DNA from 3 places in the Serratia sp. Ae19-1 genome. Region 1 is predicted to be linked to each of the others. Evidence: predicted binding sites of a transcription regulator. Region 1 holds the regulator's gene; each other region holds the start of a gene.
The links. Region 1 encodes PurR, which represses purine synthesis genes. Its sites were predicted from a motif close to CANGCAAACGTTTGCNTG; they were not measured.
Positions count from the first base shown of each region.

Region 1 (10,158 bases):
GCCCACTTTAAAGGGGTGATCGTCGGCGCCGGCGCCTACACCGCCGAAAAAGCCGAAGCGCTGATCGAAAAAGGTTTCATCGACGCGGTAGCCTTCGGCCGCAGCTATATCGCCAACCCGGATCTGGTCGAGCGTTTCCGTCAGCACGCGCCGCTGAACGAACCTAAGCCGGAAAGCTTCTACGGCGGCGGTGCCGAAGGCTATACCGACTATCCGTTTCTGGCGAAGTAACCCGTCCTGACGCCCAACGGCCACGCAAACGCATGGCCGTTTTTTTATGCGCCGCTTGCAAAAAGGCCCGCACAAGGCGGGCCGCTGTTCCCTGGTGTTGTTTATACTGCCGTTTAATTTTTACACGGTTGCACGCAGGATTGATAATTGATTGTGCAGATCAATTACTTCGTATCGATCGGCACGCTCGATCAATAATTAGGCATCACCGGCATGACGACAACATGTGACATTGTCACTCAGTCGTTACATTGAATTTCCTTGCGGGACAAGGCTATACTCGCTTGTGCTTCAATCCACCCGCCGTCTGCCACGGCACAGTTAATTCAGAGGAATTATGCGCTTACTCCATACCATGATCCGCGTCGGTGACCTGCAACGCGCCATCGACTTCTACACCAAGGTATTAGGCATGCGCCTGCTGCGCACCAGTGAGAACCCGGAGTACAAATACTCGCTGGCTTTCGTCGGCTATACGGAAGAGAGCGAAGGCGCGGTTATCGAACTGACCTATAACTGGGGTACCGACAGCTACGACATGGGCACCGCCTTCGGCCACCTGGCGCTGGGCGTGGACGACGTCGCCGCCACCTGCGACAGCATCCGCCGCGCCGGCGGCAAGGTCACCCGCGAAGCCGGTCCGGTGAAGGGCGGCACCACGGTGATCGCCTTCGTCGAAGATCCGGACGGTTACAAAATCGAGCTGATCGAAAACAAACACGCCGGTCAGGGCCTCGGCCACTAAGCCTCCCCTTCAGGGCGCCCCGCGCCCTGCTGATTCTCCGCGCGATAGCGCCTGCAACCGGGCGCAAAATTTGCCATAATGCGCGCTGCATTCGATGAAGATAAGAAACTGATGGCCGAGAAAAGTGATCTTAACGCCCTGAGTGGTCGTTTTCGTGGGTTTTATCCCGTAGTAATAGATGTTGAAACCGCCGGGTTCAACGCCAATACCGATGCGTTGCTGGAGATCGCCGCCGTGACGCTGAAAATGGATGAAGACGGCTGGCTGCAGCAGGACGAAACCCTGCACTTCCACGTGGAGCCTTTCGAGGGCGCCAACCTGCAACCGGAGGCGCTGGCGTTTAACGGCATCGATCCGCACAACCCGCTGCGCGGCGCAGTCAGCGAATATGACGCGTTGCACGCCATTTTCAAAGCGGTGCGCAAAGGGCTCAAGGATCGCGGTTGTAATCGGGCCATTATCGTCGCGCACAACGCCAACTTCGATCACAGCTTCCTGATGGCCGCGGCAGAACGCGCCGGGCTGAAGCGCAACCCGTTCCATCCGTTCGCCACCTTCGACACCGCGGCGCTGAGCGGCCTGGTGCTGGGCCAAACGGTGCTGGCCAAAGCCTGCATCGCCGCCGGCATGCCGTTCGACAGCAGCCAGGCGCACTCCGCGCTGTACGACACCGAGCAAACCGCCCTGCTGTTTTGTGAGCTGGTTAACCGCTGGAAACGCCTCGGCGGCTGGCCGCTGCCCGCCGCCGATCTCGCCGAATAAAACCAATGAAAAAGGCGGCCCAGTTTGCACTGGCGCCGCCCGTTACGCGATAACCGCAAGCTTGTCGATTAAGACTGCTGGTCTTCCTGCGCTTTATACTTTTCAGCCGTCTCTTTGATCAGCTGCTGCAGCTCGCCGCGCTGATACATTTCGATAATGATATCGCAACCGCCGACCAGCTCACCGTCAACCCACAGCTGCGGGAAAGTCGGCCAGTTGGCGTATTTTGGCAGCTCGGCGCGGATGTCCGGGTTCTGCAGAATATCCACGTAGGCGAAACGCTCGCCGCAGGCGGACAGCGCTTGCACAGCCTGTGCGGAGAAGCCGCAGCTCGGCAGCTTTGGCGAGCCTTTCATGTACAGCAGAATCGGGTTTTCAGCGATCTGGTGCTGAATTTTTTCAATTGTCGTCGTCATTTATTGCTTCCTCAAGCCACATTTCATGGCTACAACATGCATCACGCGCTCTATTGTAGCGGCTGGAACAGTCGCAAGAAAACGCCATCTTTTGCAAGGATATTCACCCGCCGCCGATCGCGTTTCACCGGCCACGTCATTCCGGTCAAAACATACGCTGAGAATAACATTTTTAATCCGACCATTTCACTAATATATTGCGCCGCGACGACGGCGCGGATTAATTATCCCACCCGCCATGGGTTGACGTTTTTTCATACACCAACAGGCTGATTTTAAACCAAAAAAAATGTCATTAACGTTTTCTCACAATATGGATTATTATTTCTGAGTTCTTCGCTGTTTTATATGGCGAAATTCGGGAATACTGTAACTCTTTCGATATCCGTTTCGGGGCCAAGGTTGGTGACGTCGACATGCGTTTAATTCTTACGCTCTTTGCGCTGCTGTTTACGCAGCTCTTCTTCAATTTGGCGCACGCTGCGCCACAGGCGCGTATTGCCGCCGAGCAGCGTAAAAGCCATGCCAATGAAGCGCGGCCCGATGACCGCAGAAAAAAGAAAGCGGATAAAGCCGCCAAGAAAGCCAAAGTGACGGCTCCCGAGAAAAAAACCAAGACCGCCAAGGCCAAAAGCGAGAAAAGCGCGAAAAAGATCGTCAGCGCCAAACCCAAGGCCAAAGCGCAGAAAACCGCCAAGATTAAAGTCACCCCGCCGAAAAAGGGCTACAAAAAAGGCTATGGCCGCCACCGCGAAGCCGGCATGGCCACCGCCAAGCTGGCGCGTGAAGAAAAGCCGTTGAAACTCAGCCCGGCGCACAAGAAACGCTACCAGCACGCCAAACAGACCGCGATGGCCAAGCTGATGGGCCAGATGGGCAAACCTTACCGCTGGGGCGGCAGCTCGCCGCGCACCGGCTTCGACTGCAGCGGCCTCATCTATTACGCCTATAAAGACGTGGTGAAAATCAAGATGCCGCGCACCGCCAACGAGATGTATCACCTGCGTGACGCGGCGCCTATCAAGAAAAGCGAGCTGGAAAGCGGCGATCTGGTGTTCTTCCGCATCAACAACCGCGGCGTGGCGGACCACGTCGGCGTCTACCTCGGCAACGGCAAATTCATCCAGTCGCCACGCACCGGCGAAGAGATCCGCATCAGCCAGCTCGACAACGACTATTGGCAGAACCACTACATCGGCGCACGCCGCGTAGTGACGCCGAAAACCATTCGTTAATTTCCCGCTCTGCGCGGTTGCGGCCCGGTCGCAACCGCCTGCTCAAGCTATCGCCCATCGCACTTCCCCACGCGCATTTCTCGCTTTTCCTCCTGTTTTTTATGATGAAAATTGTTAAGATTGAATGACCACAATAAAAAACGGCCCATCCGGCTCTCGCCCCGGCGGGAAGCACATGGCGCTGTAAAGGAGGAAGCAATGTCGTTTGAATTACCTGCATTACCGTATGAGAAAAACGCGCTCGAGCCGCACATCTCCGCCGAAACCCTGGAATACCACTACGGCAAACACCACAACACCTACGTGGTTAACCTGAACAACCTGGTGAAAGGCAGCGAGTTCGAGGGCAAATCGCTCGAAGAGATCATCAAGACCTCTAACGGCGGCGTGTTCAACAACGCGGCGCAGGTGTGGAACCACACCTTCTACTGGCACTGCCTGTCGCCACAGGGCGGCGGTGAACCGCAGGGCGAACTGGCGGCGGCGATCGTCAAGTCCTTCGGCTCTTTCGCTGCGTTCAAAGAGCAGTTCACCGATGCCGCCGTGAAAAACTTCGGCGCCGGCTGGACCTGGCTGGTGAAAAAACCGGACGGCGCGCTGGCGATCGTCAACACCTCTAACGCGGCAACCCCGCTGACCGGTGAAGACAAACCGCTGCTGACCGTTGACGTGTGGGAACACGCGTATTACATCGATTACCGCAATGCGCGTCCAAAATACCTGGAAAACTTCTGGGCGTTGGTCAACTGGACCTTCGCAGCGGAAAACCTGGCGTAAGCACCGGTTTCTGATGTGACGAGGCGCAGCCAGGCTGCGCCTTTTTTAGCGCCGGAGGGAAATCAGTTCAACGCGGCAACGAAGCTGAAAGCGATAATGACCGCCAGCGCGCAAACGGTGGTGAACAGCGACATCTTCAATTCGGTATCCATGACAACTCCTTTAAAATGGGCTTTCCTAAGGATAAAAGGCGTACAATTAGTACGTCAAATCATTTTCCCACAGTTCGCCGATAAAATCTTGTTATCATTTCCCGGTTTATAATATCGATTACCTCTTCCACTTTTGCTCAATATGCGACAAAATTCGCAGTTCACAACTGCGTACCGGCATCCATGCCCCTCCTGATTAAGCGCTGAAGACTTCAACACACTAAAAACTCAGTTTTCGCTTCTCTGGAGAAGGATCTACGTAGGCAAACGATTAACATCACACTTACATGCTGTAAACATGTGAGTTCAGGAGTCATTCCTTACATGGCAACGATTAAAGATGTGGCCAAACGCGCGGGCGTTTCCACCACCACCGTTTCGCACGTCATCAATAAGACTCGTTTCGTCGCCGAAGAGACCAAAGCGGCCGTGTGGGCCGCCATCAAAGAACTGCACTACTCGCCGAGCGCCGTGGCGCGCAGCCTGAAAGTCAATCACACCAAGTCGATCGGCCTGCTGGCCACCTCGAGTGAAGCCCCCTACTTCGCCGAAGTGATCGAAGCGGTGGAAAACAGTTGCTACAGCAAAGGCTACACCCTGATCCTGTGCAACTCGCACAACAACCTGGACAAACAGCGCGCCTACCTGGCGATGCTGGCGCAAAAGCGCGTCGACGGCCTGCTGGTGATGTGTTCCGAATACCCGGATCAGCTGCTGGGCATGCTGGAAGACTACCGTAACATCCCGATGGTGGTGATGGACTGGGGTGCGGCGCGCGGCGACTTCACCGACACCATCATCGATAACGCCTTCGAAGGCGGCTATCTGGCCGGCCGTTACCTGATAGAACGCGGCCACCGCGATATCGGCGCCATCCCAGGCCAGCTGTCGCGCAATACCGGCGGCGGCCGTCATCAGGGCTTTATGAAGGCGCTGCAGGAAGCGCAGATCGACATTCGCGAAGAGTGGATCGTGCAGGGCGACTTCGAGCCGGAATCCGGTTACAAGGCGATGCACCAGATCCTGTCGCAAAAACAGCGGCCGACTGCGGTATTCTGCGGCGGCGACATCATGGCGATGGGCGCCATCTGCGCCGCCGACGAACTGGGGCTGCGGGTGCCGCAGGATATTTCCGTGATCGGCTACGACAACGTGCGCAACGCCCGCTACTTCACCCCGGCGCTGACCACCATTCATCAGCCGAAAGAACGCCTGGGCGAAATGGCCTTCACCATGCTGCTGGATCGCATCATCAGCAAGCGCGAAGAGTCGCAGGTGATCGAAGTGCATCCGAAGCTGGTCGAACGCCGCTCGGTCGCCGACGGTCCGTTCATCGACTACCGCCGCTAATCCCCTGAGCCGGAAGCCTGCACGGCTTCCGGTGCCGCCTCGCTCAGCCACTCCTGATTCAGCGTCTCCCCATCGCCCAGATACGCCAGTAGCCAACTCATCGCCGGTGACGGTTTATCCTGCTGCCAGGTCAGGCAGCAAGGGCTGGCTGGAAACGGCTGCTGCAGCTGCAACGCCTTCAGCTCACCGCGCTGCACCAGCGGCAGCGCCCGATGTGCCGGCATCATGCCGACGCACAGCCCGGCGCACAAACAGTCGAGCGCCGACGTCCAGTCCGGCACCACCAGCCGCCGCTGGTTATCCAGCGTCCAGGTGACGCGCTTGGGCAAATTGCGCGAGGTGTCCTCCAGGCAGAGCGAAGGGTACGGCCGCAACTGATCGTCGTGCAGCGGCCCCGCCAGCTGCGCCAGCGGGTGTTGCGGGCTGACTACGCACAGCCAGTTCATATAGCCCATGTCGCGGAAGGCAAAACCGCCGCCGACCGGCACTGCACGCGTGGCGCCGATCGCCATGTCCGCCCTGCCGTCCGCCAGCGCATCCCAGACGCCGTTGAACACCTCGGGTTGCAGCATCAACTCGACGTCGGGGAAATGGCGATAGAAATCCAGCACCAGCTGGCGGCTGCGCTGCGGTTTGACGATGATATCTACCGCGATATTCAGCTGGCCGCGCCAACCGTTGGCCACCTGCTGACAGTGGCGGCGGGTGTCGAGCATTTTTTTGATAACAGCTCGCGCATCCTTGATAAACAGCGCGCCGGCCGGCGTCAGCTCCACATCGCGGTGACGCCGCTCAAACAGCGGCACCGCCAGCCATTGCTCCAGCTGCCGCACGGTATAACTCACCGCCGACGGCACCCGGTGCAGCTCCTGCGCCGCCGCGCTGAAACTGCCGGTGCGCGCTACCGCGTCGGCGACTTCAAGTGAATATTCAGACCACATCGCTTTGCCTTCAATTTTTTTAACAGCACTTTGCAAATATTACCGTTTCACAAGCAGAGATCCAGCCGGATACACTGGCCGGCGCTAAAAACCTGCGACACTAAAATATTAACGAGAAATACCATGCGAAATTCTTTTGGCTTTATGTTCTACCTCGCCGGCCTGAGCATGTTGGGTTATCTGGCGACCGATATGTATCTGCCTGCCTTCGGCGCCATGCGCGAAGAACTGCAAATCTCCGCCGGCGCCGTGAGCGCCAGCCTGAGCATCTTCCTGGCCGGCTTCGCCTTCGCGCAGCTGCTGTGGGGGCCGCTCTCCGATCGCCTGGGGCGTAAACCGGTATTATTGATTGGCCTGACGCTGTTCGCCCTCGGCTGCCTCGGCATGCTGTGGGTGGAAAACGCCCTGCAGCTGTGGATCCTGCGCTTTATTCAGGCCGTCGGCGTCTGTTCCGCCACCGCCATCTGGCAAGCGCTGGTGGTCGACCGTTACCGCGAAGGTCAGGCCAACCGCGTGTTCGCCACCATTATGCCGCTGGTGGCACTGTCACCGGCGCTGGCGCCGCTGCTTGGCGCCTGGCTGCTGAACCACGCCAGCTGGCGGGCGATCTTCGCCGCGCTGTTGGTGATCACCGCGCTGCTGCTGCTGCCGACGTTGATGCTCAAAGAGCGCGCCAAAACGCAACCCGCCGCCGACGCGCCGAAAAACGGCGTCAGCTTCTGGCAACTGTTGAAATCTCCGGTGTTCAGCGGCAACGTCGCGATGTACGCCGCCTGCTCGGCCGGTTTCTTCGCCTGGCTGACCGGTTCGCCGTTCATCCTCGGCGATATGGGCTATAGCCCGAGCGACATCGGTCTGAGCTATGTGCCGCAAACGCTGGCCTTCCTGCTGGGCGGCTACGGCTGCCGCGCCGCGCTCAAGCGCATCAATGGCAAAACTCTGCTGCCGTGGCTGCTGGTAGCTTATGGTGTCAGCATGGTGGCGCTGTATCTGGTGGCGACGCTGACCTCTCCGACGCTCACCACGCTGCTGATTCCATTCTGCGTGATGGCGCTGGTCAATGGCGCCGGCTACCCGATCATGGTGGCGAATGCGCTGATGCCGTTCCCGGAAAGCAGCGGCAAAGCCGCCGCGCTGCAAAATACGCTGCAGCTGGGGCTGTGTTTTGTGGCGAGCATGCTGGTATCGGCGTTTATTGCCCAGCCGCTGTTGGCGACGGTGACGGTAATGGTGTCTACGGTGATTCTGGCCGCGCTGGGGTATTTCCTGCAGCGGGGGAAAACGGCCGATGCGCAGCAAAAGGCGCAGCGGGAACATGCTAACTCAGCGTCATAATTGCCAAACTTAATAATCACTTAAAGAATATGCGTGCCGAGTGCGATTTACAGTTGAGTCGACGCCTCGGCACGCCTATACTCAAAAACAACCTTTTAAAGTAACACCTTATAATCTTTATATCTCAATTAGCGCTTGTGTACGCGTCTTGCGTCACACTCTTTTTAAGGATGCGTTCATCTCGCGCCATTTGCGCCGGGTAGCTTCTTAAAATTTCCTCTGTTCATAGTCGGATATCAGACGCCGCGGGCCTATTTTCCGCCGGTAAACGTATGCACCCGCAGAAATTGTCTAAGCTGTTTCCTAACGGGTCATCAGTCAGAAGAAGGTGATGGAGAAGCTATGAGTTCATCGTGTATAGAAGATCTGAGTATCCAGGACAATCAGTGGTACCGTATCGCGCATGAAATGCTCGGCCTGGCCGGCATTGAAATCAACGGTTCGCGCCCCTTCGATATTCAGGTTAAAAACCCCGAATTCTTTAAACGCGTGTTGCAGCAAGGCTCGTTGGGCCTGGGCGAAAGCTATATGGACGGCTGGTGGGAGTGTGAGCGGCTGGATATGTTCTTCCAGCGCGTGGTTAGCGCCGGGCTGGAGAAAAAACTCCCCCACCACCTGAAAGATACCCTGCGTATCGCCGCCGCGCGCCTGACCAATCTGCAATCGAAAAAGCGCGCCTGGATCGTCGGCAAAGAGCATTACGATCTCGGCAACGATCTGTTTACCCTGATGCTCGATCCTTACATGCAATATTCCTGCGGCTACTGGAAAGACGCCACCACGCTGGAAGAGGCGCAGGAAGCGAAGCTGCGGATGATCTGCGAGAAACTGCAGCTGCAGCCGGGCATGCGCTTGCTGGACATCGGCTGCGGTTGGGGCGGCCTCTCCGCCTACGCGGCGAAAAACTACGGCGTGTCGGTGGTTGGCGTGACCATTTCCGCCGAACAGCAGAAGCTGGCTCAGGCGCGCTGCGCCGGACTCGATGTGCAGATCCTGCTGCAGGATTACCGCGACCTGCATCAGCAGTTCGATCGCATCGTCTCGGTCGGCATGTTCGAGCACGTCGGGCCGAAAAACTACCGCACCTATTTCAACGTGGTAGAGCGCAATCTGGTGCCGCACGGGCTGTTCCTGCTGCACACCATCGGCTCCAACAAGACCGACATGAACGTCGATCCGTGGATCAACAAATATATCTTCCCGAACGGCTGTCTGCCGTCGGTGAGCCATATCGCCGAGGCCAGCGAAGGCCACTTCGTGATGGAAGATTGGCACAACATCGGCGCCGATTACGACCGCACGCTGATGGCCTGGTTCGAGCGTTTCAAACAGGCGTGGCCACAGCTCGCCGAGCGCTATTCCGAGCGCTTCGAGCGGATGTTCAGTTATTACCTGAACGCCTGTGCCGGTGCGTTCCGGGCGCGCGATCTGCAGCTCTGGCAGGTGGTGTTCAGCCCGAAAGGCGTTGAAGGCGGGATTCGCGTCTCCCGCTGAACGCTTTCCCGATAAAAAAAGCCCCGGCAACAACATCGCCGGGGCTTTTTTTTGCGCTTTCGGACCCTGCGGGTTAACCGCAGTAAACGCGAATAATTTTATCGTTGCTATCGCCAAGGAAGTTCAGACGGCGCAGGTTGAAATCCATGGTAACGGCGGAGTTATACGGAATGGCTCGCACTTTGGATTCGATCCGTACGCCTTCCAGCGAAGTCATCGGCTTGCCGACGTAGTTTTGATACTGCGAAGCGCCGCAGGTATCGTCCGCATCGGCCATTTGCGCGCCGGCGCCCTGCTCAGGTGAACTGCTGCAGGCGCTCAGCGCCAGCAACGCGGTTAACAACAACGTTTTCCCATAAAACTTCACGCGTTTCTCCTCTCTGCTTATGATTCGATTCCGGCGGCAACGCCAGAATCGCGGTCAGTCTTTGTGCGCCGGCGCCATCGCCGCCGCCAGCGTCGCTTCGCGATTGGCCAACACGCGCTCGACGGTGTCCACCACCGCCTGGGTTTGCGGATCGATCTCGATGTTCACCTTGTCGCCCAGACGTTTTTTACCCAGCGTGGTGCGATCCAACGTTTCCGGGATCAGGTGCACGCAAAAACGGTTATTCACCACTTCGCCGATGGTCAGGCTAATGCCGTCGATGCCGATGAAGCCTTTGTGCAGCACATATTTCATCAATTCCGCGTTCGGCATGCGCAGCCATACCTGGCGGT
Region 1 covers NZ_JBCHWD010000006.1:299,424-309,581, reverse strand. Annotated here, with positions in the region: gene AAIE04_RS18820 (alkene reductase) at 1-231, shown strand, start outside; gene gloA (lactoylglutathione lyase) at 569-976, shown strand; gene rnt (ribonuclease T) at 1,055-1,738, shown strand; gene AAIE04_RS18805 (Grx4 family monothiol glutaredoxin) at 1,807-2,154, opposite strand; gene AAIE04_RS18800 (C40 family peptidase) at 2,571-3,389, shown strand; gene sodB (superoxide dismutase [Fe]) at 3,588-4,166, shown strand; gene cydH (cytochrome bd-I oxidase subunit CydH) at 4,229-4,318, opposite strand; gene purR (HTH-type transcriptional repressor PurR) at 4,643-5,668, shown strand; gene punR (DNA-binding transcriptional activator PunR) at 5,665-6,609, opposite strand; gene punC (purine nucleoside transporter PunC) at 6,733-7,944, shown strand; gene cfa (cyclopropane fatty acyl phospholipid synthase) at 8,287-9,438, shown strand; gene AAIE04_RS18765 (I78 family peptidase inhibitor) at 9,512-9,805, opposite strand; gene AAIE04_RS18760 (riboflavin synthase) at 9,860-10,158, opposite strand, start outside.

Region 2 (10,158 bases), on a different contig from region 1:
TGTTGGTTGGAACATCACCGGCATGGCAGGAAAAAGTTTCACGATCTTCAATAACGATCGTTTATTGCCCCCGTCGGCTCTACTCACAAGTACTGAACGTGTCTCTGGCCAGCAGCATTTTAATCGGGCGTTTGCCGCACCTGGCAAGGCAGAGGTGAGAGAAAACATCACGATTATTGCCGGTGAAAATATCGATCTGCCGGGAACCTATCTGAAAGCAACATTGGATATGGTGTTGAACGCAGGAAAAAGTGTTCTTCTCGGACTAAGAACGGTTAATCCAAGCTATAGCCATTATTTTAGTTCATCCCGAACGCCCGAATTGCGTGCCAGTATCAACGGCATGCGCAGCCTGCAGATTTCAGCCGGCATGGATATCGCCGCACCGGGGGCTTATCTTTATTCGGACGGTAATGTTACAGCCTATGCTGGCCGTAATCTCTGGTTGGGTTCGCAGGGCTATTCGTATCTTGATGCTACCAACGACAACAACAGGGACGATCGCCACCTAACCACTTTTGTGCGTGCAGGGAAAAACTTGACGTTGGCGTCGAACGAGGAGCTGTCGGCCAGTGGTTCGGCATTGTTGTCTGGTGGTGATATGACATTGAGCGCCGGCGGCAACATGCGTTTTGACGCGGTGCAAAATTATACCTATCGGGAGGGAGGTAACGAGTATACGGAAAGCCTGGTCCAACAAGGCAGTGAGCTCAACGCGGGCGGTCTGATGACCGTTATTTCCAACGGCAGTATCTTGTTCCAGGCCACTAAATTGACGGCTAAAAGGGCGTTGGATGTGGCCGCTAAAGGCGGGTATCTCTATGCCCAGGCGATGGAAGAATCTAGCCACTACGAAAAGAAAGAGGTTAAGCGCAAGTGGTGGGGTAAAAAAACCGAGGTTAAGCAAACCCGTCACGACGTCGTCAATAAGGTCACCGAGTTTTCTGCCGACGGTGATATCAACTTATTGAGCCGAGACGATAGCACCTATGAGGCCAGTAAAATTGCGGCTGGGCAAAATGCACGATTGACCAGTGCACAGGGCAAAATCAACTTCCGTGCAGTAAAAAATACCGGATTTGAACAAACGGTTACGTCTTCTAAAGGATTTTATATTACTCAGTCCAACCGGGGCTATGAAGACAATAAATGGGTGTTGCCAAGTATTTATACAGGCGGAAAGTTAACGGTTGATGCGGCTCAGGGTATTACTGCTGACGTAAAGTTGAAGAACGGCCAGACATTGCAAAACGCGGTAGCCGCGTTGGGCAATACACCGGGTACGGACTGGCTCAAAGATCTCAATACCCGTAACGACGTGCAGTGGTCTGTGGTTAAGGACGCTTATGATAGCTGGGACTACAAGAGCCAGCACCTGAATCCGGCGGTCGCGGCGGTGATTGCCATCGCAGCGGCGGCGGTTACCGCAGGAGCCGGTCTTGCTGCAGCGGCCGGCCAAAGTGCCGTGACCGCCACCGGTGTGGCCGGTGCGACCGCTTCGTCGGCAGTGTATGGCTCGGCTTACGCCGGCATGACGTCGCTGGCTTCCCAGGTGGCGGTGGCACTGGTCGATAATCAGGGCAATTTGTCAAAAACCCTGAAAGTATTGGGCAGTAGTGAGACGGTCAAGGCGACGGCGACGGCAATGGCAATTGGTGGTGCACTGGCGGGCTTTGATCAGGTGCTGGACACCAATGTGCCGGCAGACAAGGCGCGATTGCCAGCGCTGATAAAGGACGAGGGGTGGAGCAAGATTGCTCAGCGTGTAGCGGGGCAATCGGTCATCAGTTCCAGCCTGAATACCGCCATCAATGGCGGCAGCTTCAAAGACAACCTGACCAATGCGCTGCTGGCGAACATCGGCAGCCAGGTTCAGGCCGAGGGCGCCAATCTGATCGGGGATAACGGTCAGGTTCTCGATATACCGGGCCGGGCCGTAAGTCATGCCGTTCTGGCGGGCGTGGCCGCAGAAATCGGCAAGGGTAATGCCAAAGGCGCGGCGGCCGGGGCGCTGGCGGCGGAGCTAGCCGGGGTGATATTGGGCGACAATATCATCAAGCCAGAGGAGTGGCAGAAGAAATCGGAACAGCAGGCGCAGATGGCACGAGTACTGGGCGCTGCCGCAGGCGCAGTCTTCACCGGCAAGTCTGATGGTGCTTACAGCGGTGCCATCGGTGGTGAGAATGCGTTCCGATACAACTATCTCAGCCACAAACAGCAAGAATTGATGGAGAAAGATTTGGCGGCCGCGAAATCGCCGCTGGATAAAGCGTTGGTGTTGGCTAGTTGGGGAATAACGAGTCATACGCAGGATGGCGCCTTTGCGGCGGGTGTAGTCTCGGGCATCCCGGTTGAAATCAGCGATACGGTGGATGGTTTAGTCGCCGTGGCCAGCAATCCACGCGAGGCCGCGGATGCATTAATAGCTCTGATAAAGAACGATGAACGCTTCTCGATTATTGGCGAAAGTGTGAAACAGGAATACCTGGGGCGGGTCGAGACATTCAAGACGAAGTATGAACATGCAGGCGTGGATGGCGCTTTTGGTGCAGGTCTGGAATTTGGTAAACTGACGATGGCTGGGCTAGGGCTGTTTGCTGGGGCCGCCGGCGCAGGTAAGCTGGGTGTAAAAATAACTAGTAACACGCTTAAAGCTACTTCTAAAGCTGCCGAGAAAAACACATTAATTGCTCTAGATCGCATGCCAAAAAGTGAGACGAAACTTCCGTGGGACTCTTGGCAAAATTATCCGAAAAAAACAGTTGATGGACGTCAATACGCACGTATAGGTGATCGTCTTTACTCTCAACATGCCGTTGACAGAATGCAACCAACAAGCTTAGGTTCCCCAGCAGGAACCATTGGACCTGGAAAAACCATTTCACCCAATATAGTTGAGCATGTAATTAAAACAGGTGTTACTGAATCAAGCATATCTAATGGTATTCAAAGGACAATTTATCGGGCTGGTGACATTGGTGTGGTTACTGAGAATAATGGTAACATAATAATCACAATCCTTCGTAGGAGCGAAAAATGAGTGAGTGGATTTATCCCGATGTAATTAAAAAACTTAGGTTTTCCTGTATGGCCTTTTTAGATGGAAAACTATCTGTAGCTGAAGTTCAATCAGAAATAGATAACGCAGGTAACAGTATTGTAGCGGTAGAGGAAAAATGGTTACGACAGGAGCTACTTGATGCGGAAAGCGATATTGAACTTTTGGTCTTCACTATTGACAATGAAAAATTGACAGAGGCTGTCACACCTATCGTACAGAATATTATCAAGGCAATAAGTTAGGATATGGTCTTCATCCCTATTTCAGCAACGTGCTATGCATCATAAATAGGCACATGATAACGTTTATGGAGGCTGCTGACCCACGCATGGAAACGGCTCTTCGGAGTCGTTTTACTCGGTTAGAGGGAGTGTGGAGCTTTCATATACAGATACCTAAAATAATAAAAATGATAAATTACTCTATAGATACATCAGGGTGTGTGTATCGGTGTTCTATTGATGTTATTGGGAATAAAGATATAAACAAAGTATCGCATCTCTCGGATAACAAGTTTGAAATCAAGTTTAGATAGGTGATCTATATGCTTACAATAGAGCAATATGAAAATAGGAAGGAAGCTCTTGTGGGAGCATCGATGGTGACTATTTGGGAAAATATTCATCCGGATAGTCTATCAGGTAAGATCTGTCTTTCTTTTTATGAGGAAAAAGAGTTATTCCTCTGGTTTATCGAGCATTTGATGAATGAGGGGATAGTAAAACTTGGTAACGGGGGCGAGTTCTTGAAGGGAACAGTGAAAGAGCAGGTCGATAAATTTAGAGCCAGTTTTCCTAATACTCCTGAAGAGATGGAATATGGCGCTTTTAATGGATATTGGTTTTTATCTGATGCATGCCCCGCAGGCCTTGTCTGGATTCACGAAAACGGCTATCAAGATTGGACTTAGATGCTGCTGTTATAAATAGTGCGTAATATTATTGTTTGACTACTAAAAGCCCGCTGTTGCGGGTTTTTAGTTTTTTTAAATTTGTATCTATTCCATCTCAGTTGTTATAAGTAATTCTGTTAGAGTGCATATGCGTTACAAAGTGCTCTTTTTGATAATATGTCTCCCGCATAACTTGTTCTGCAATATCTACGATGAAATTGGGTTTTTATCGTCCCCGCCCCGAAACCCGCAGCACCACCCCCACCAGCAGCAACGCAGCGCCTGAGGCATAGAGCGGGAACCAGCGCGTCCACCAGAGCGGGGAGAACAGCGGGGTGCTATTGGGGTCTGCGGAGGCGTAGCCGCTATAGGTATTCAGACCGGCGGCGATGGCGAGCATCGCCAGACCGATGAAAAGCAGCAGGTTTGAGACGGTCGTCATGGCATTTTTCCTTTGTAGAGGCAGAGGGTTACTCTTACTATCACTATTAATTATTTTTCGATTAATTATCTTGGGGGATATTATTCATTTTTTATTCATCAGGCTATTTCCTGACGATAAAGAGCATCCCTTAATACTAGCCACTTATTTCCCAATAAAAAACCCGCTTTCGCGGGTTTTCTCTTTTTCTTGCTAAGCGTCACTTCACCAGCGGCTTATCATTGGGCGTTTTGAACTTCGCCAGATATTGCGGCTGGAAGATGCACATGCGCAGCACGGTGCGGTATTCGCCGTTGACGAAGAACTCGTCGATCAGCTCGCCTTCCACGTTGAAGCCCAGCTTGCTGTAGATGTGGATCGCCTTCGGGTTCTCCTTGTCGACGATCAGGTACAGCTTGTACAGGTTCAGCACCGAGAAGCCGTAGTCCATCGCCAGACGGGCGGCGGTGCTGGCGTAGCCTTTGCCTTGGTGGGCGGGATCGATGATGATCTGGAACTCAGCGCGGCGGTGGATGTGATCGATCTCCACCAGCTCCACCAGGCCGACCTTGGCGCCTTCGTGCTCGATGATAAAGCGACGCTCGCTCTGATCGTGGATGTGTTTGTCGTAGAGATCGGAAAGCTCGACAAAGGCTTCGTAGGGTTCTTCAAACCAATAGCGCATAACGCTGGCGTTGTTGTCCATCTGGTGGACGAACGACAGATCGTCCCGTTCCAATGGGCGTAACCTGACGCTGGCAGTGCTGGACATGTGGGCTCCTCTGTGCCGTGAAATTGTGCAAAGTATAACGTCCCGGGAAGGGGGAAGGCGAAAAAAAACGGCGCCGCACGGGCGCCGTTTAGGCAAGGTTCAGGCTGCGCGCATCAGTCGGCGGCGTGACCCTGCTCAGGCAGGCGTTCGCCGTCCAGCCAGGCGGCGCCATCGCGCATCGCCAGGCGGCCGTCGACGAACCAGCTCACTACCAGTGGATAGATCGTGTGTTCCTGGGTTTGCACCCGTTCAACCACGTCATCCTCTTCATCGTCAGCGAAAATCGGCACCTTGGCCTGCAAGATCACCGGGCCGCCGTCGAGCTGTTCGGTCACGAAGTGCACCGAGGTGCCGTGTTCGCTGTCGCCGTTGTCGATGGCCTGACGATGCGTATGCAGCCCCGGGTATTTCGGCAGCAGGGAAGGGTGGATGTTCAGCATGCGGCCGGCATAGCGCTGCACGAACTGCGGGCTGAGGATGCGCATGTAGCCGGCCAGCACCACCAGATCGGGCTGGTACTGGTCGATGGCGTCCGCCAGCGCGGCGTCGAACGCCGCGCGATCGGCGTAAGCCTTGGCATCCAGCGCCTGGGCGGCGATGCCCGCCGCTTCGGCGCGTTGCAGGCCGTAAGCCTGCGCCTTGTTGCTGAACACCGCTACGATCTCAGCGGCGATGCGGCCCTGCTGGCAGGCGTCAATCAACGCCTGGAGATTGCTCCCCTGGCCGGAGACCAACACCACGATCTTTTTCATCAGTTGATGACCACTTGTTGTTCGTCGGAAGAGGCGGTCAGTTTACCGATTTTCCACGCTTTTTCACCTGCCGCGGTCAGCAGCGCGATGGCCGCTTCCACTTCGGCTTCCGGCAGGGCGATAACCATGCCTACGCCGCAGTTGAAGGTGCGGTACATTTCATGACGGCTGACGTTACCGGCCTGCTGCAGCCAGGTGAACACCGCCGGCCACTGCCAGCTGGCTTCGTCGATCACCGCCTGCATGCCTTCCGGCAGCACGCGCGGAATGTTTTCCCAGAAGCCGCCGCCGGTGAGGTGAGCGATGGCGTGGACGTCCGCCTTCTCGATCAGCTCCAGCACGGACTTCACGTAAATCTTGGTCGGCGCCAGCAGGTGGTCGGCCAGCGGTTTGCCTTCCAGCTGAGTCACGGTCGGATCGGTGTTGCTCACTTCCAGGATCTTGCGCACCAGCGAGTAACCGTTGGAGTGCGGGCCGGAAGCGCCCAGAGCGATCAGCGCGTCGCCGGACTGCACTTTGCTGCCGTCGATGATCTCGGATTTTTCGACCACGCCGACGCAGAAACCAGCCACGTCGTAGTCTTCGCCGTGGTACATGCCCGGCATTTCAGCGGTTTCGCCGCCCACCAACGCACAGCCGGACTGTTTGCAGCCTTCGGCGATGCCGGTGATCACGCTGGCCGCAGTGTCTACGTCCAGTTTGCCGGTGGCGTAGTAGTCGAGGAAGAACAGCGGCTCGGCGCCCTGAACCACCAGATCGTTGACGCACATCGCCACCAGATCGATGCCGATAGTGTCGTGGCGTTTCAGATCCATCGCCAGACGCAGCTTGGTGCCCACGCCGTCGGTACCGGAAACCAGCACCGGCTCGCGGTATTTCTGCGGCAACGCACACAGGGCGCCAAACCCGCCCAGACCGCCCATCACTTCCGGGCGACGGGTCTGTTTAACTACACCTTTGATGCGGTCTACCAATGCGTTGCCTGCATCGATATCGACACCTGCGTCTTTATAGCTGAGAGAGGTTTTGTCGGTCACTGCGCGATTCCCCACGACGATTTGCGGTTTGAAAACTGTGCTTCCGATGTTGATTCCGGAATAAGGCGCGGCAATTCTAACAGCGCAGGCAAACGTTTGCGAGCGGCTTGTGAACCGGCTCTGCTTTTTCGTCATCTATACTGATATTCAAACTTTTGTTGATCCCGATCGGGCTATTGTGGGTGGCGCGGCGAAAAAAAGGAGGTATAATCCCGCGATTTTTTTGGCCGCAACCACCTTAATAGGAGAAAAATGATGAAGATCGTTGAGGTGAAACACCCGCTGGTAAAACACAAGCTTGGCCTGATGCGCGAAAATGACATCAGCACCAAACGCTTCCGTGAGCTGGCCTCAGAAGTGGGTAGTTTACTGACCTATGAAGCGACCGCCGATCTGGAGACGGAAAAAGTCACCATCGAAGGCTGGTGCGGGCCAGTTGAAGTGGATCAGATCAAAGGGAAAAAGATTACCGTAGTGCCGATCCTGCGCGCAGGGCTGGGCATGATGGAAGGGGTGCTGGAGCACGTGCCGAGCGCGCGCATCAGCGTGGTGGGCGTTTACCGCGATGAAGAAACCCTGGAGCCGGTGCCGTACTTCCAGAAGCTGGTTTCCAACATCGAAGAGCGCATGGCGCTGGTCGTCGACCCGATGCTGGCCACCGGCGGTTCGATGATCGCCACTATCGATCTGCTGAAAAAAGCCGGCTGCCACAGCATCAAGGTGCTGGTGCTGGTGGCGGCGCCGGAAGGCATCGCCGCGCTGGAGAAAGCGCACCCGGACGTTGAGCTGTACACCGCTTCCATCGATCAGTGCCTGAACGACAAGGGCTACATCGTGCCTGGCCTGGGCGATGCGGGCGACAAGATATTTGGTACCAAGTAAACATTTGAGCCGACTTAACGAGTCGGCTTTTTTATGCTCTTCGTCTTTCAAGCTACAGCGTTGTTGGCTGCAGGCAATAACCTCAGTCACTTATTTGATATAAGCTCCTGGGGATTATTGCCCTGGCCGCCTGGCTGTAACTTGAAATCCATTGAGCATAGACAATTCAGCTTGCATAACGATTAATGACTCAGAGGAAAAGCACACATGACCCGTCGCGCCATCGGCGTCAGCGAGCGCCCGCCGCTGCTCCAGACCATTCCGCTCAGCTTCCAGCACCTGTTCGCCATGTTCGGCGCAACCGTGCTGGTGCCTATCCTGTTCAAGATCAACCCGGCGACCGTACTGCTGTTCAACGGTATCGGCACGCTGCTGTATCTGTTCATCTGTAAAGGCAAGATCCCGGCCTATCTCGGTTCCAGCTTCGCGTTTATCTCGCCGGTGCTACTGCTGTTGCCGCTCGGTTATGAAGTGGCGTTGGGCGGTTTCATCATGTGCGGCGTGCTGTTCTGCCTGGTGGCACTGATCGTGAAAAAGGCCGGCACCGGCTGGCTGGACGTGATGTTCCCGCCGGCGGCGATGGGGGCGATCGTTGCCGTCATCGGCCTGGAGTTGGCGGGCGTGGCGGCCAACATGGCGGGGCTGCTGCCGGCGGAAGGCGCCAGCGCCGACTCGACCACCATCACCATTTCTCTGGTGACGCTGGCGGTCACGGTGCTCGGCTCGGTGCTGTTCCGCGGTTTCCTGGCGATTATCCCGATCCTGATCGGCGTGCTGGTGGGCTATGCGCTGTCGTTCTTCATGGGCGTGGTGGATTTGACCCCGATCCGCGAGGCGCACTGGTTCGCACTGCCGACCTTCTACACCCCGCGCTTTGAGTGGTTCGCCATCTTTACCATTCTGCCGGCGGCGCTGGTGGTGATCGCCGAGCACGTCGGGCACCTGGTGGTGACCGCCAACATTGTGAAAAAAGATCTGATCCGCGATCCGGGCCTGCACCGCTCGATGTTCGCCAACGGCATCTCGACGGTGTTCTCCGGCTTCTTCGGCTCCACGCCGAACACCACCTACGGCGAGAACATCGGCGTGATGGCCATCACCAAGGTTTACAGCACCTGGGTGATCGGCGGCGCGGCGGTGTTGGCTATCCTGCTGTCTTGCATCGGCAAGCTGGCGGCGGCGATCCAGGCGGTGCCGGTGCCGGTGATGGGCGGCGTTTCCCTGCTGCTGTACGGCGTGATCGGCGCCTCGGGCATTCGCGTGCTGATCGAATCCAAAGTGGATTACAACAAAGCGCAAAACCTGATTTTGACCTCGGTGATCCTGATCATCGGCGTGAGCGGCGCCAAGGTGCATATCGGCGCGGCGGAGCTGAAAGGCATGGCGCTGGCGACCATCGTCGGCATCGGTCTGAGCCTGCTGTTCAAGGTTATCAGCCTGTTCCGCAAGGAAGAAGAGGTGCTCGACGCGCCGGACGAACCGGCCGAGCAGAAGTAACGAAAAGGGCAGCCCACGGGCTGCCCTTTTGATAGAGCATTCGCCTTAATTGCGAATTTTGCGGTACACGAACAGCACCACGATGGCGCCGATGACCGCCACCACGAAGCTGCCGAAGTTGAAGCCGTCAACCTTGCCGTAGCCGAAGAAGGTGCTGATATAGCCGCCGACCACGGCGCCGACGATCCCCAGCACAACGGTCAGGATAAAGCCGCCGCCGTCTTTGCCGGGCATGATCCACTTAGCCAAAATACCGGCGATCAGGCCGAAGATAATCCAGGAAATAATCCCCATTTACTGCTCCTCTCTTGGTGGCTGAGTATGGCTTACTGCTGGGTGGCCGGCTGTGTATTGCCGTTCACCGCCGCATCGGTCTCTTGTTTCAACTCTTGCGCTTTGTTTTCGGCGCTGTTCTTGATGGCTTCGGTTTTCGCCTTGGCTTGCTCGGTCAGATCGTTGGCGCCGTTGATGGCGTCGTTTTTGATGGCCTTGGCCTGATCCACCAACTGCTGGCTCTGCTTGCCGGCGTCATCTTTGAGCGCGGCGGCTTTGGCCTTGGCGTCGTTGGTGATGGCGTCCGCTTGCTTGGCGGCTTCATCTTTAATCGCCGAGGCTTTGTCCTTCAGTTGGTCAGCCTGCGTGGCGGCCTCTTTTTTGATTTCATCCGCCGTCGCTTTCGCCTTGTCCGTCAGATCGTCCGCTTTTTTCTGGGCGGCGTCTTTCATCTGCTCGGCGCTGTCTTTGGCTTTATCCAGGTTGGCGTCAACCTTGGAGGAGTCATCACAGCCGGCAACCAACAACCCGATAAAGGAGGCCAACAGCACTTTATTCCATACTTTCATCG
Region 2 covers NZ_JBCHWD010000007.1:31,278-41,435, reverse strand. Annotated here, with positions in the region: gene AAIE04_RS19215 (DUF637 domain-containing protein) at 1-3,040, shown strand, start outside; gene AAIE04_RS19210 (hypothetical protein) at 3,037-3,303, shown strand; gene AAIE04_RS19205 (DUF596 domain-containing protein) at 3,606-3,971, shown strand; gene AAIE04_RS19200 (hypothetical protein) at 4,180-4,395, opposite strand; gene speG (spermidine N1-acetyltransferase) at 4,595-5,146, opposite strand; gene purN (phosphoribosylglycinamide formyltransferase) at 5,260-5,898, opposite strand; gene purM (phosphoribosylformylglycinamidine cyclo-ligase) at 5,898-6,935, opposite strand; gene upp (uracil phosphoribosyltransferase) at 7,191-7,817, shown strand; gene uraA (uracil permease) at 8,025-9,314, shown strand; gene AAIE04_RS19170 (GlsB/YeaQ/YmgE family stress response membrane protein) at 9,360-9,608, opposite strand; gene AAIE04_RS19165 (E3 ubiquitin--protein ligase) at 9,641-10,156, opposite strand.
Region 2: a site for PurR is predicted at 7,021-7,038, ahead of purM (phosphoribosylformylglycinamidine cyclo-ligase). Genes of this name have one in related genera too.

Region 3 (10,158 bases), on a different contig from region 1:
AGACACCCCGGCCACCTATCAAGATATGGAACAGCTGTTCGGCAAGAGCGTCGCCGAACTGGTCGAGGGCGTCTCCAAGCTCGATAAGCTGAAATTCCAGGACAAGAAAGAAGCGCAGGCGGAAAACTTCCGCAAGATGATCATGGCGATGGTGCAGGATATCCGCGTCGTGCTGATCAAGCTGGCCGACCGTACGCACAACATGCGCACCCTCGGTTCGCTGCGCCCCGACAAACGCCGGCGCATCGCGCGTGAAACCCTGGAAATCTACAGCCCGCTCGCCCACCGTCTGGGTATTCATCACCTGAAAACCGAGCTGGAAGAGCTGGGCTTCGAGGCGCTGTACCCGAACCGCTACCGCGTGATCAAGGAAGTGGTGAAAGCCGCGCGCGGCAACCGCAAAGAGATGATTCAAAAAATCCTCTCCGAGATCGAAGGGCGGCTGACGGAAGCCGGCATCGCCTGCCGCGTCAGCGGGCGGGAAAAACACCTCTATTCCATCTACCTCAAGATGCACCTGAAAGAACAGCGGTTCCATTCCATCATGGATATCTACGCGTTCCGGGTGATCGTCAAAGAGGTCGATACCTGCTACCGCGTGCTCGGCCAGGTGCACAGCCTGTACAAGCCGCGTCCGGGGCGGGTGAAAGATTACATCGCCATTCCCAAGGCCAACGGCTATCAATCGCTGCATACCTCGCTGATCGGCCCGCACGGCGTGCCGGTCGAAGTGCAGATCCGCACCGAAGACATGGACCAGATGGCTGAGATGGGGGTGGCCGCGCACTGGGCTTACAAGGAAAGAGAACAGGGCGAAACCGGCACCACGGCGCAGATCCGCGCCCAGCGCTGGATGCAAAGCCTGCTGGAGCTGCAGCAAAGCGCCGGTAGCTCGTTTGAATTTATCGAGAGCGTCAAATCCGATCTGTTCCCGGATGAGATTTACGTTTTCACCCCGGAAGGCCGCATCGTCGAGCTGCCCGCCGGCGCCACGCCGGTCGACTTCGCCTATGCGGTGCATACCGATATCGGCCATGCCTGCGTCGGCGCGCGCGTCGATCGTCAGCCCTACCCGCTGTCGCAGTCGCTGACCAGCGGCCAGACCGTCGAGATCATCACCGCGCCGGGCGCGCGGCCCAACGCCGCCTGGCTGAACTTCGTGGTCAGCTCGAAAGCGCGCGCCAAAATTCGCCAGATGCTGAAGAACCTCAAGCGCGACGACTCCGTCGGCCTCGGCCGCCGTCTGCTCAACCACGCGCTGGGTGGCAGCCGCAAGCTGGCCGAAATCCCGCAGGAAAACATTCAGCACGAGCTGGACCGCATGAAGCTGGCGACGCTGGACGATCTGCTGGCGGAAATCGGCCTCGGCAACGCCATGAGCGTGGTGGTGGCGAAGAACCTGCAGGGCGATCAGTCCAGCCTGGGCGCGTCCTCCGGCGTGCGCAACCTGGCCATCAAGGGCGCCGACGGGGTGTTGATCACCTTCGCCAAGTGCTGCCGTCCGATTCCGGGCGACCCGATTATCGCTCACGTCAGCCCGGGCAAAGGGCTGGTGATCCACCATGAATCCTGCCGCAATATTCGCGGCTATCAGAAAGAGCCTGAGAAGTTCATGGCGGTCGAGTGGGATAAAGAGACCGAGCAGGAGTTCATCGCCGAAATTAAGGTGGATATGTTTAACCACCAGGGCGCGCTGGCCAACCTGACGGCGGCGATCAACGCGGCCGAGTCCAATATTCAGAGCCTGAACACCGAAGAGAAAGACGGTCGGGTTTATAGCGCCTTTATCCGCTTGACCACCCGCGATCGCATCCATTTGGCAAACATTATGCGTAAAATCCGTATCATGCCGGATGTGATCAAAGTTAACCGCAACCGAAACTAGCGCTTATGAGTCCTGAACGCTATGCGCGGATTTGTGAAATGCTCGCGACCCGGCAGCCGGATTTGACGGTTTGCCTGGAGCAGGTGCACAAACCGCATAACGTCTCCGCCATTATCCGTACCGCAGACGCCGTCGGCGTGCATCAGGTCCACGCCGTGTGGCCCACCACCCGCATGCGCACCCTGGTTTCCTCCGCCGCCGGCAGCAACAGCTGGGTCAGCGTTAAAACCCACCGCACCATCGGCGACGCGGTCGGTCACCTGAAAGCGCAGGGCATGCAAATTCTGGCCACCAACCTGTCTGCGCGCGCGGTCGATTTCCGCGAGGTGGACTACACCCGGCCAACCTGCGTGCTGCTCGGCCAGGAAAAAACCGGCATCACCGAAGAAGCGCTGGCGCTGGCCGATCAGGACATCGTCATTCCGATGATCGGCATGGTGCAATCGCTCAACGTCTCCGTAGCCTCCGCGCTGATCCTGTATGAGGCGCAGCGCCAACGGCAAAACGCCGGCCTGTATCGCCGCGATAACAGCATGCTGGACGAAGAAGAGCAGCAGCGCCTGCTGTTCGAAGGCGGCTACCCGGTGTTGGCCAACGTGGCCAAGCGCAAAGGGCTGCCGCGCCCGCAGATCGATGAACAGGGCCAGGTGGTCGCCAGCGCCGAATGGTGGGCGGCCATGCAGGCGACGGTGCGCAAATGAAAGGCCGCCTGCTGGATGCTGTCCCACTCACCACGCTTTCCGGGGTTGGCGCCAGCCAGGCGGGCAAATTGGCCAAGCTTGGCCTCGACACCATTCAGGATCTGCTGCTGCATCTGCCGCTGCGCTACGAAGACCGCACCCGCCTCTATCCGATCAACGATCTGCTGCCGGGCATCTACGCCACGGTAGAAGGGGAAGTGCTGCGCAGCGACATCAGCTTCGGCCGCCGCCGCATGCTGACCTGCCAGATCAGCGACGGTACCGGCATCCTCACCATGCGGTTCTTCAACTTCAACGCCGCGATGAAGAACAGCCTGGCCACCGGCCGCCGCGTGACCGCCTACGGCGAGATCAAACGCGGCAACCACGGCGCGGAGATCATCCATCCGGAATACCGCATTCAGGGCGAAACCAGCGAGGTTGAGCTGCAGGAGTCGCTGACGCCGGTCTACCCCACCACCGAGGGGGTGCGGCAGGCCACGCTGCGCAAATTGACCGACCAGGCGCTGGAGCTGCTGGATACCTGCGCCATTGCCGAACTGCTGCCGCCGGAGCTGAGCGGCGGCCTGATGAGCCTGCCGCAGGCGCTGCACACCCTGCACCGCCCGCCGCCGGACATCCAGCTGGCGGATCTGGAGCTGGGCAAACACCCGGCGCAAAAACGCCTGATCCTCGAAGAGCTGTTGGCGCATAACCTCAGCATGCTGGCGGTGCGCGCCGGTGCCCAGAGTTACCGGGCGCAGCCGCTGCTGCCGGACGATCGGCTGAAAAACCGTTTTCTCGCCCAGCTGCCGTTCTCGCCGACCGGTGCGCAAACGCGCGTGGTGGCCGACATCGAAGCCGATATGCAAAAAGACTTCCCGATGATGCGGCTGGTGCAGGGCGACGTCGGCTCCGGCAAAACGCTGGTGGCGGCGCTGGCGGCGCTGCGCGCCATCGCGCACGGCAAGCAGGTAGCGCTGATGGCGCCAACCGAGCTGCTGGCCGAGCAGCACGCCAACAATTTTCGTCAGTGGTTCGAACCGCTGGGGCTGGAGGTCGGCTGGCTGGCCGGCAAACAGAAAGGCAAGGCACGCATCGCGCAGCAGGAAGCCATCGCCAGCGGCCAGGTGTCGATGGTGGTCGGCACCCACGCCATCTTCCAGGAACAGGTGCAGTTCAACGGCCTGGCACTGGTGATCATCGATGAGCAGCACCGCTTCGGGGTGCATCAGCGGCTGGCGCTGTGGGAGAAAGGCGAAGAACAGGGCTTCCACGCCCATCAGCTGATCATGACCGCCACGCCGATTCCGCGCACGCTGGCAATGACCGCCTATGCCGATCTCGATACCTCGGTCATCGACGAGCTGCCGCCGGGCCGCACGCCGGTGACCACCGTCGCCATTCCCGATACCCGCCGCGCCGACATCATTCAACGAGTGAAGAGCGCCTGCCTGGAAGAGGGCCGGCAGGCTTACTGGGTGTGCACGTTGATCGAAGAGTCCGAACTGCTGGAAGCGCAGGCGGCGGAAGCCACCTGGGAAGAATTGAAAACCGCATTGCCGGAGCTGAAGGTGGCGCTGGTGCACGGCCGCATGAAAGCTCAGGAGAAGCAGGCGGTGATGCAGGCGTTTAAACAGGGTGAGCTGCAGCTGTTGGTCGCCACCACGGTGATCGAAGTCGGCGTCGACGTGCCGAACGCCAGCCTGATGATCATCGAGAACCCGGAGCGGCTGGGTCTGGCGCAACTGCACCAGCTGCGCGGCCGCGTGGGGCGCGGCGCGGTGGCCTCACACTGCGTGCTGCTGTACAAAACGCCGCTGAGCAAAACCGCGCAAACGCGCCTGCAGGTGCTGCGCGACAGCAATGACGGCTTCGTCATCGCGCAGCGCGATCTGGAGATCCGCGGCCCGGGCGAGCTGCTCGGCACCCGCCAGACCGGCAGCGCCGAATTCAAAGTGGCGGACCTGCTGCGCGACCAGGCGATGATCCCCGAAGTGCAACGCGTCGCTCGCCACCTCCACCAGCACTATCCGGAGCATGCCCAGGCGCTGATCGAGCGCTGGCTGCCGGAGAAGGCGCGCTACTCCAACGCATAAAAAAGGGCGCCGACGGCGCCCTCTTCTTTTCTGGCTCGCGATATCACCCCACCGCCGGGAACACCGGCAGCAGCAGATACAGCTTGATGACGATGGCATTGGCGATATCGATAAAGAATGCCCCCACCATCGGCACCACCAAAAACGCCACGTGCGACGGGCCGAAACGATCGGTGATCGCCTGCATGTTGGCGATCGCCGTCGGCGTGGCGCCCATGCCGAAGCCGCAATGGCCGGCGGCCAGCACCGCCGCGTCGTAGTTTTTACCCATCACCCGGTAGGTAACGAAGATCGCGTACAGCGCCATGACCAGCGTCTGCACCGCCAGGATCGCCAGCATCGGCAGCGCCAGCGAGGCCAGCTCCCACAGGCGCAGGCTCATCAGTGCCATCGCCAGGAACAGCGACAGGCTGACGTTGCCCAGCACCGATACCGCCCGCTCGAACACGGTATAAAAACCGGTGAAGGCCAGCGTGTTGCTGAGGATCACCCCGACGAACAGCACGCAAACGAAGTTCGGCAGTTCAAACACCGTGCCGCTCAGCAGGCCGGCAATCAGCTGCCCCAGGCTTAGACAGATGGCGATCATGGCGATGGTTTCGATCATCACCAGCGAGGTGATGAGACGGCCGCTTTCCGGCTTCTCGAAGCCGCTCGGCTGCACGCTGTCTTCCGGCGAGCCTTCCGGTGTAGAGGAGTGTTTGACCAGATAGCGCGCCACCGGGCCGCCGATCAGGCCGCCCAGCACCAGGCCGAAGGTGGCGCAGGCCATGGCGACTTCCGTCGCGTTTTCAAAACCGTAGCGCTCGATGAACAGCTTGCTCCAGGCCGCCCCGGTGCCGTGCCCGCCCGACAGGGTGATCGACCCGGCGATCAGGCCCATCAGCGGATCCAGCCCCAGCATTTTCGCCATGCCGATGCCGATGGCGTTCTGCACGATAAGCAACCCCAGCACCACGAACAGGAACACCACCAGCACCTTGCCGCCGGCGCGCAAACGCGCCAGGTTGGCGTTCAGACCAATGGTGGCGAAGAAGGCCAGCATCAGCGGGTCCTTCAGCGACATGTCAAAACTGATTTCCCAGTTGACGAGTTTTTTCAGGGCTAACAGCAGGAGTGCCACCAGCAAACCACCGGCGACGGGAGCAGGAATGGTATATTTTCGCAGCAGGGGAATGGTCCTGACGCACTTGCCCCCGAGGAGCAAAACCAGCGTCGCCGCGACTAACGTGCCATAAGTATCAAGATGAAACATCCAGGTACTCCATGTAAGGGAAAAGATCCAAATAAAAATAATAAGTTATAGAAAACCACTGAGTTTTTAAACTTGATGAGTGCAGGATTAGAAGTAAAAAACGCTGAGATGACAAGAAAAAATGAATGAAAATGCGACATAAACGAGAAAGTCGGCAACATAATATTTACGCGCAACCGTTTGCTTTTGCGGGGCGGAGCATTAAAATGCCTGCTTTGCCGTATCTGGAAACGCCACACCATGAGCATGTCATCCTCCGAGCTTGATGCCGCGCGCCAAGCCGCCTCAGAACCCCGCGCCAGTGAACTGATTTATCGCCTGGAAGATCGCCCGCCGCTGCCACAAACGCTGTTTGCCGCCGGCCAGCATCTGCTGGCGATGTTCGTCGCGGTGATCACTCCGGCCCTGCTGATCTGCCAGGCGCTGGGCCTGCCGGCGCAGGATACTCAGCACATCATCAGCATGTCGCTGTTCGCCTCCGGTCTGGCTTCCATTCTGCAAATCAAAACCTGGGGGCCGGTGGGCTCCGGGCTGCTGTCGATTCAGGGCACCAGCTTCAACTTCGTTTCGCCGCTGATCATGGGCGGTCTGGCGCTGAAAAACGGCGGCGCCGACGTGCCGACCATGATGGCCGCGCTGTTCGGCACCCTGATGGTCGCCTCCTGCACCGAAATTTTGCTGTCGCGCGTGCTGCATCTGGCGCGCCGCATCATCACCCCGCTGGTTTCCGGCATCGTGGTGATGATCATCGGCCTGTCGCTGATTCAGGTCGGCCTGACTTCGATCGGCGGCGGCTATGCCGCGATGAACGATCACAGCTTCGGCTCGCCGAAAAACCTGCTGCTGGCCGGCGCGGTGCTGGCGGTAATCATCCTGCTGAACCGCCAGCGCAACCCTTACCTGCGCGTGGCTTCGCTGGTGATCGCCATGGCGGTCGGCTATCTGTTGGCCTGGGCGATGGACATGCTGCCCGCCGACGCGCCGGCGGCGCCCACGGCGGCGATCACCATCCCCACGCCGCTCTATTACGGCCTGGGCTTCGACTGGAACCTGCTGCTGCCGCTGATGCTGATCTTTATGGTCACCTCGCTGGAAACCATCGGCGACATCACCGCCACTTCCGACGTCTCCGAACAGCCGGTCAGCGGGCCGCTGTACATGAAGCGCCTGAAGGGCGGCGTGCTGGCCAACGGCCTGAACTCGATGCTGTCGGCAGTGTTCAACACCTTCCCCAACTCCTGCTTCGGCCAGAACAACGGCGTGATCCAGCTGACCGGCGTCGCCAGCCGCTACGTCGGCTTTGTGGTGGCGCTGATGCTGATCGCGCTGGGGCTGTTCCCGGCGGTTGCCGGCTTCGTGCAGCACATCCCTGAGCCGGTGCTGGGCGGCGCGACCATCGTGATGTTCGGCACCATCGCCGCCTCCGGCGTGCGCATCGTGTCGCGCGAGCGCCTGAACCGCCGCGCCATCATGATCATGGCGCTGTCGCTGGCCGTCGGCATGGGCGTCTCCCAGCAGCCGCTGATCCTGCAGTTCGCGCCGGACTGGCTGAAAACTCTGCTCTCTTCCGGCATCGCCGCCGGCGGCATTACCGCCATCGTGCTGAACCTGGTGTTCCCGCAGGAACACGAGAAAAAGTAACCCGTCCCTTGACGTTCAAACGGCCGCCTGCGGCCGTTTTTTATTGTCTATCAGACCATTGCCCTTGAGATGCCCGGCCAATTGCGGCATAAACAGGGTATCTTTTTTGACCGATGCGGATGTAGACGATGAAATTTATCGGAAAGCTGTTGCTGACGTTGCTGCTGCTGATGGTGCTGGCGGCGGTGGTGCTGTATCTGGTGGGGCAAACCCGCTGGGCGGCAGGCCGCCTGAGCGCCTGGATCAGTGGCAACAGCGAATACCGCCTGTCGATAGGAAAAATCACCCATTCGTGGAGCCAGCCGGACCAGATCGCTCTGGAAGAGGTGCAGCTGGCGCGCAACGGCCAGCCGCAGGCGCTGGTCGCCAAACGCGTCGATCTCGGCCTCAGCCTGCGCCAAATCACCGAACCGCGCTATTTCCACAGCGTCACGCTGCGCGACGGCACGCTGAACGTGCAGCCGCAGGCGGCGGCGCTGCCTGTACAGGCTGACGTACTGCAGCTGAGCAACATGGCGTTGCAGTCCAACGATAACGAGTGGCAGCTCAACGCGCAGCAGGTCAACGCCGGCATCACGCCATGGCGCCCGCTGGCTGACCATTTGCTGGGGGACAACAACCAGTTCCAGTTCAGCGCCGGCTCGATGACGCTGAACGGCATTCCCGCCTCGAAGGTATTGGTGCAGGGAGAGCAAAAGCAGGGTCAGCTGCTGTTGAACAACTTTGGCGCCGACCTGGCGCAGGGTGACCTGACCGGCGTGGCCAGCCGCGCCGTCGACGGCAGCTGGCAGGTGGATCGCCTGCGGCTGAGCGGCGTACGCCTGCAAACCCCGTTGACGCTGGCGGAGTTCATGCAGCGCTTCACCACCTTGCCACCGGTCACCCTCAAGCGGTTCGATCTGATCGACGCGCGTCTGGAGGGCAAAGCGTGGGCGTTTAACGATCTCGATCTGTCGCTGCAAAACGTCAGCGTCGAAAAGGGCGACTGGCGCAGCGAGGACGGCTCGCTCAACTTCAACGCCGGCGATGTGATCAACGGCGGCTTCCACCTGATCGACCCGATCGCCACCCTGCGGCTCTCTTCCGCCGGCATCGCCATTCAGCAGTTCACCACCCGCTGGGAAGGCGGCCTGTTGCGCGCCTCCGGCAGCTGGCTGCGCGCCGGCAAACGCCTGCAGCTGGATGAAGTGGCCATGGCGGCGCTGGAATACACTCTGCCGATCGACTGGCGCGAGCTGTGGCTGAAACCGCTGCCGGATTGGCTGAACGAGGTGTACGTCACCAAGCTGACCACCAACCGCAATCTGATCATCGACATCAACCCGGCGTTCCCGTTCCAGATCACCGCGCTGGACGGCTACGGCAGCAACCTGCTGCTGGCGCGCGACCACCAGTGGGGCGTGTGGTCCGGCTCGCTGAACCTGAACGGCAGCGAGGCCACCTTCAACAAAATCGACGTGCGACGCCCTTCGCTGGCGCTGAACGCCGACGCCAGCCAAATCAACGTCACCGAGCTCAGCGCCTTTATGCCGAATGGGCTGCTGGAGGCCAAAGCGAGCGTCGATCAGCTGCCGGGCAAACCGTTCCAGCTGACGCTGAACGGCCGCTCGGTACCGCTCAATACCTTGCAGCAATGGGGATGGCAGCCGGTGCCGCTGACGGGCGACGGCAACCTCGAACTGCAGTTGAAAGGGCTGTTGAACAGCGACGGGCCGTTCAAAGCTTCATTGAAGGGCAATCTGCAGGCCACCGCCGGCGATGGCCAAACGGTGAACCAACAGCTGCCGTAATGCACTGCGCGGCCCGCCTTCAGGGCAGGGCCGCCGCCTTACTCTTCCAGCGCTTCAGAACCGCCCTGATCCAGCGGCACATCCGGCTCGGCCGGCAACACCATGTAGGTGCCTTCGAACACCGCGCCCTTATCCTCATCGCCGAACAGATGCACTTCGGCGTGTACGCGCGCGCGGCGGCCGCGCGCCAGACGCGCCAAATCGCCGCTCAGCGAACCGAGATCCGCCACCGCCCGCGGTCTGCCGGTGATCGGTTTGCTGTAGCGAATGTGCGCGTCCGCCAGAATGATGGTGCCGCCCAGATGGCGCTCGCGCAGCAGCAGCCAAATCAGCCCCCAGGCGGTCAGCGTCGCCAGTGAGAACAGGCTGCCGGCGAACAGGGTATGGTGCGGGTTCTGGTTGCCGATCTCCGGCATGGTGGTGACGAAGCGCTGGCCGGTGTACTGGCTGATGCGCACGCCCATCTTTTCGCTCAGCGGGATGTGTTCATACCAGGCCTGCTGCAGTTGGCCGCACCAGTCGGGGCGATGCAGGATATCGTCCAGCGTCGCCACCGGTTTAATCATCAGAAAGTGGCGGATCGGGGTGGTTTGCGGCGCGGTGATCTCCCCCTGGTTGACGAACCCCAGCTTGGCGAAGAAATCCACCGCGTCTTCACGGGCGCTGCACACCACCCGCTTCACGCCTTCCTGCCGCGCAACGGATTCCAGCGTCATCGCCACCAGCGTCCCCAACCCTTTATCCTGCAGCGTCGGGTCTACCGCCAGAAAACGAATCGCCGCCTCATTGTCGGCATTGATATACAGCC
Region 3 covers NZ_JBCHWD010000002.1:639,186-649,343, reverse strand. Annotated here, with positions in the region: gene spoT (bifunctional GTP diphosphokinase/guanosine-3',5'-bis pyrophosphate 3'-pyrophosphohydrolase) at 1-1,885, shown strand, start outside; gene trmH (tRNA (guanosine(18)-2'-O)-methyltransferase TrmH) at 1,891-2,586, shown strand; gene recG (ATP-dependent DNA helicase RecG) at 2,583-4,664, shown strand; gene gltS (sodium/glutamate symporter) at 4,708-5,919, opposite strand; gene AAIE04_RS08350 (nucleobase:cation symporter-2 family protein) at 6,160-7,560, shown strand; gene AAIE04_RS08345 (AsmA family protein) at 7,689-9,350, shown strand; gene fabY (fatty acid biosynthesis protein FabY) at 9,389-10,158, opposite strand, start outside.
Region 3: a site for PurR is predicted at 6,089-6,106, ahead of AAIE04_RS08350 (nucleobase:cation symporter-2 family protein). Genes of this name have one in related genera too.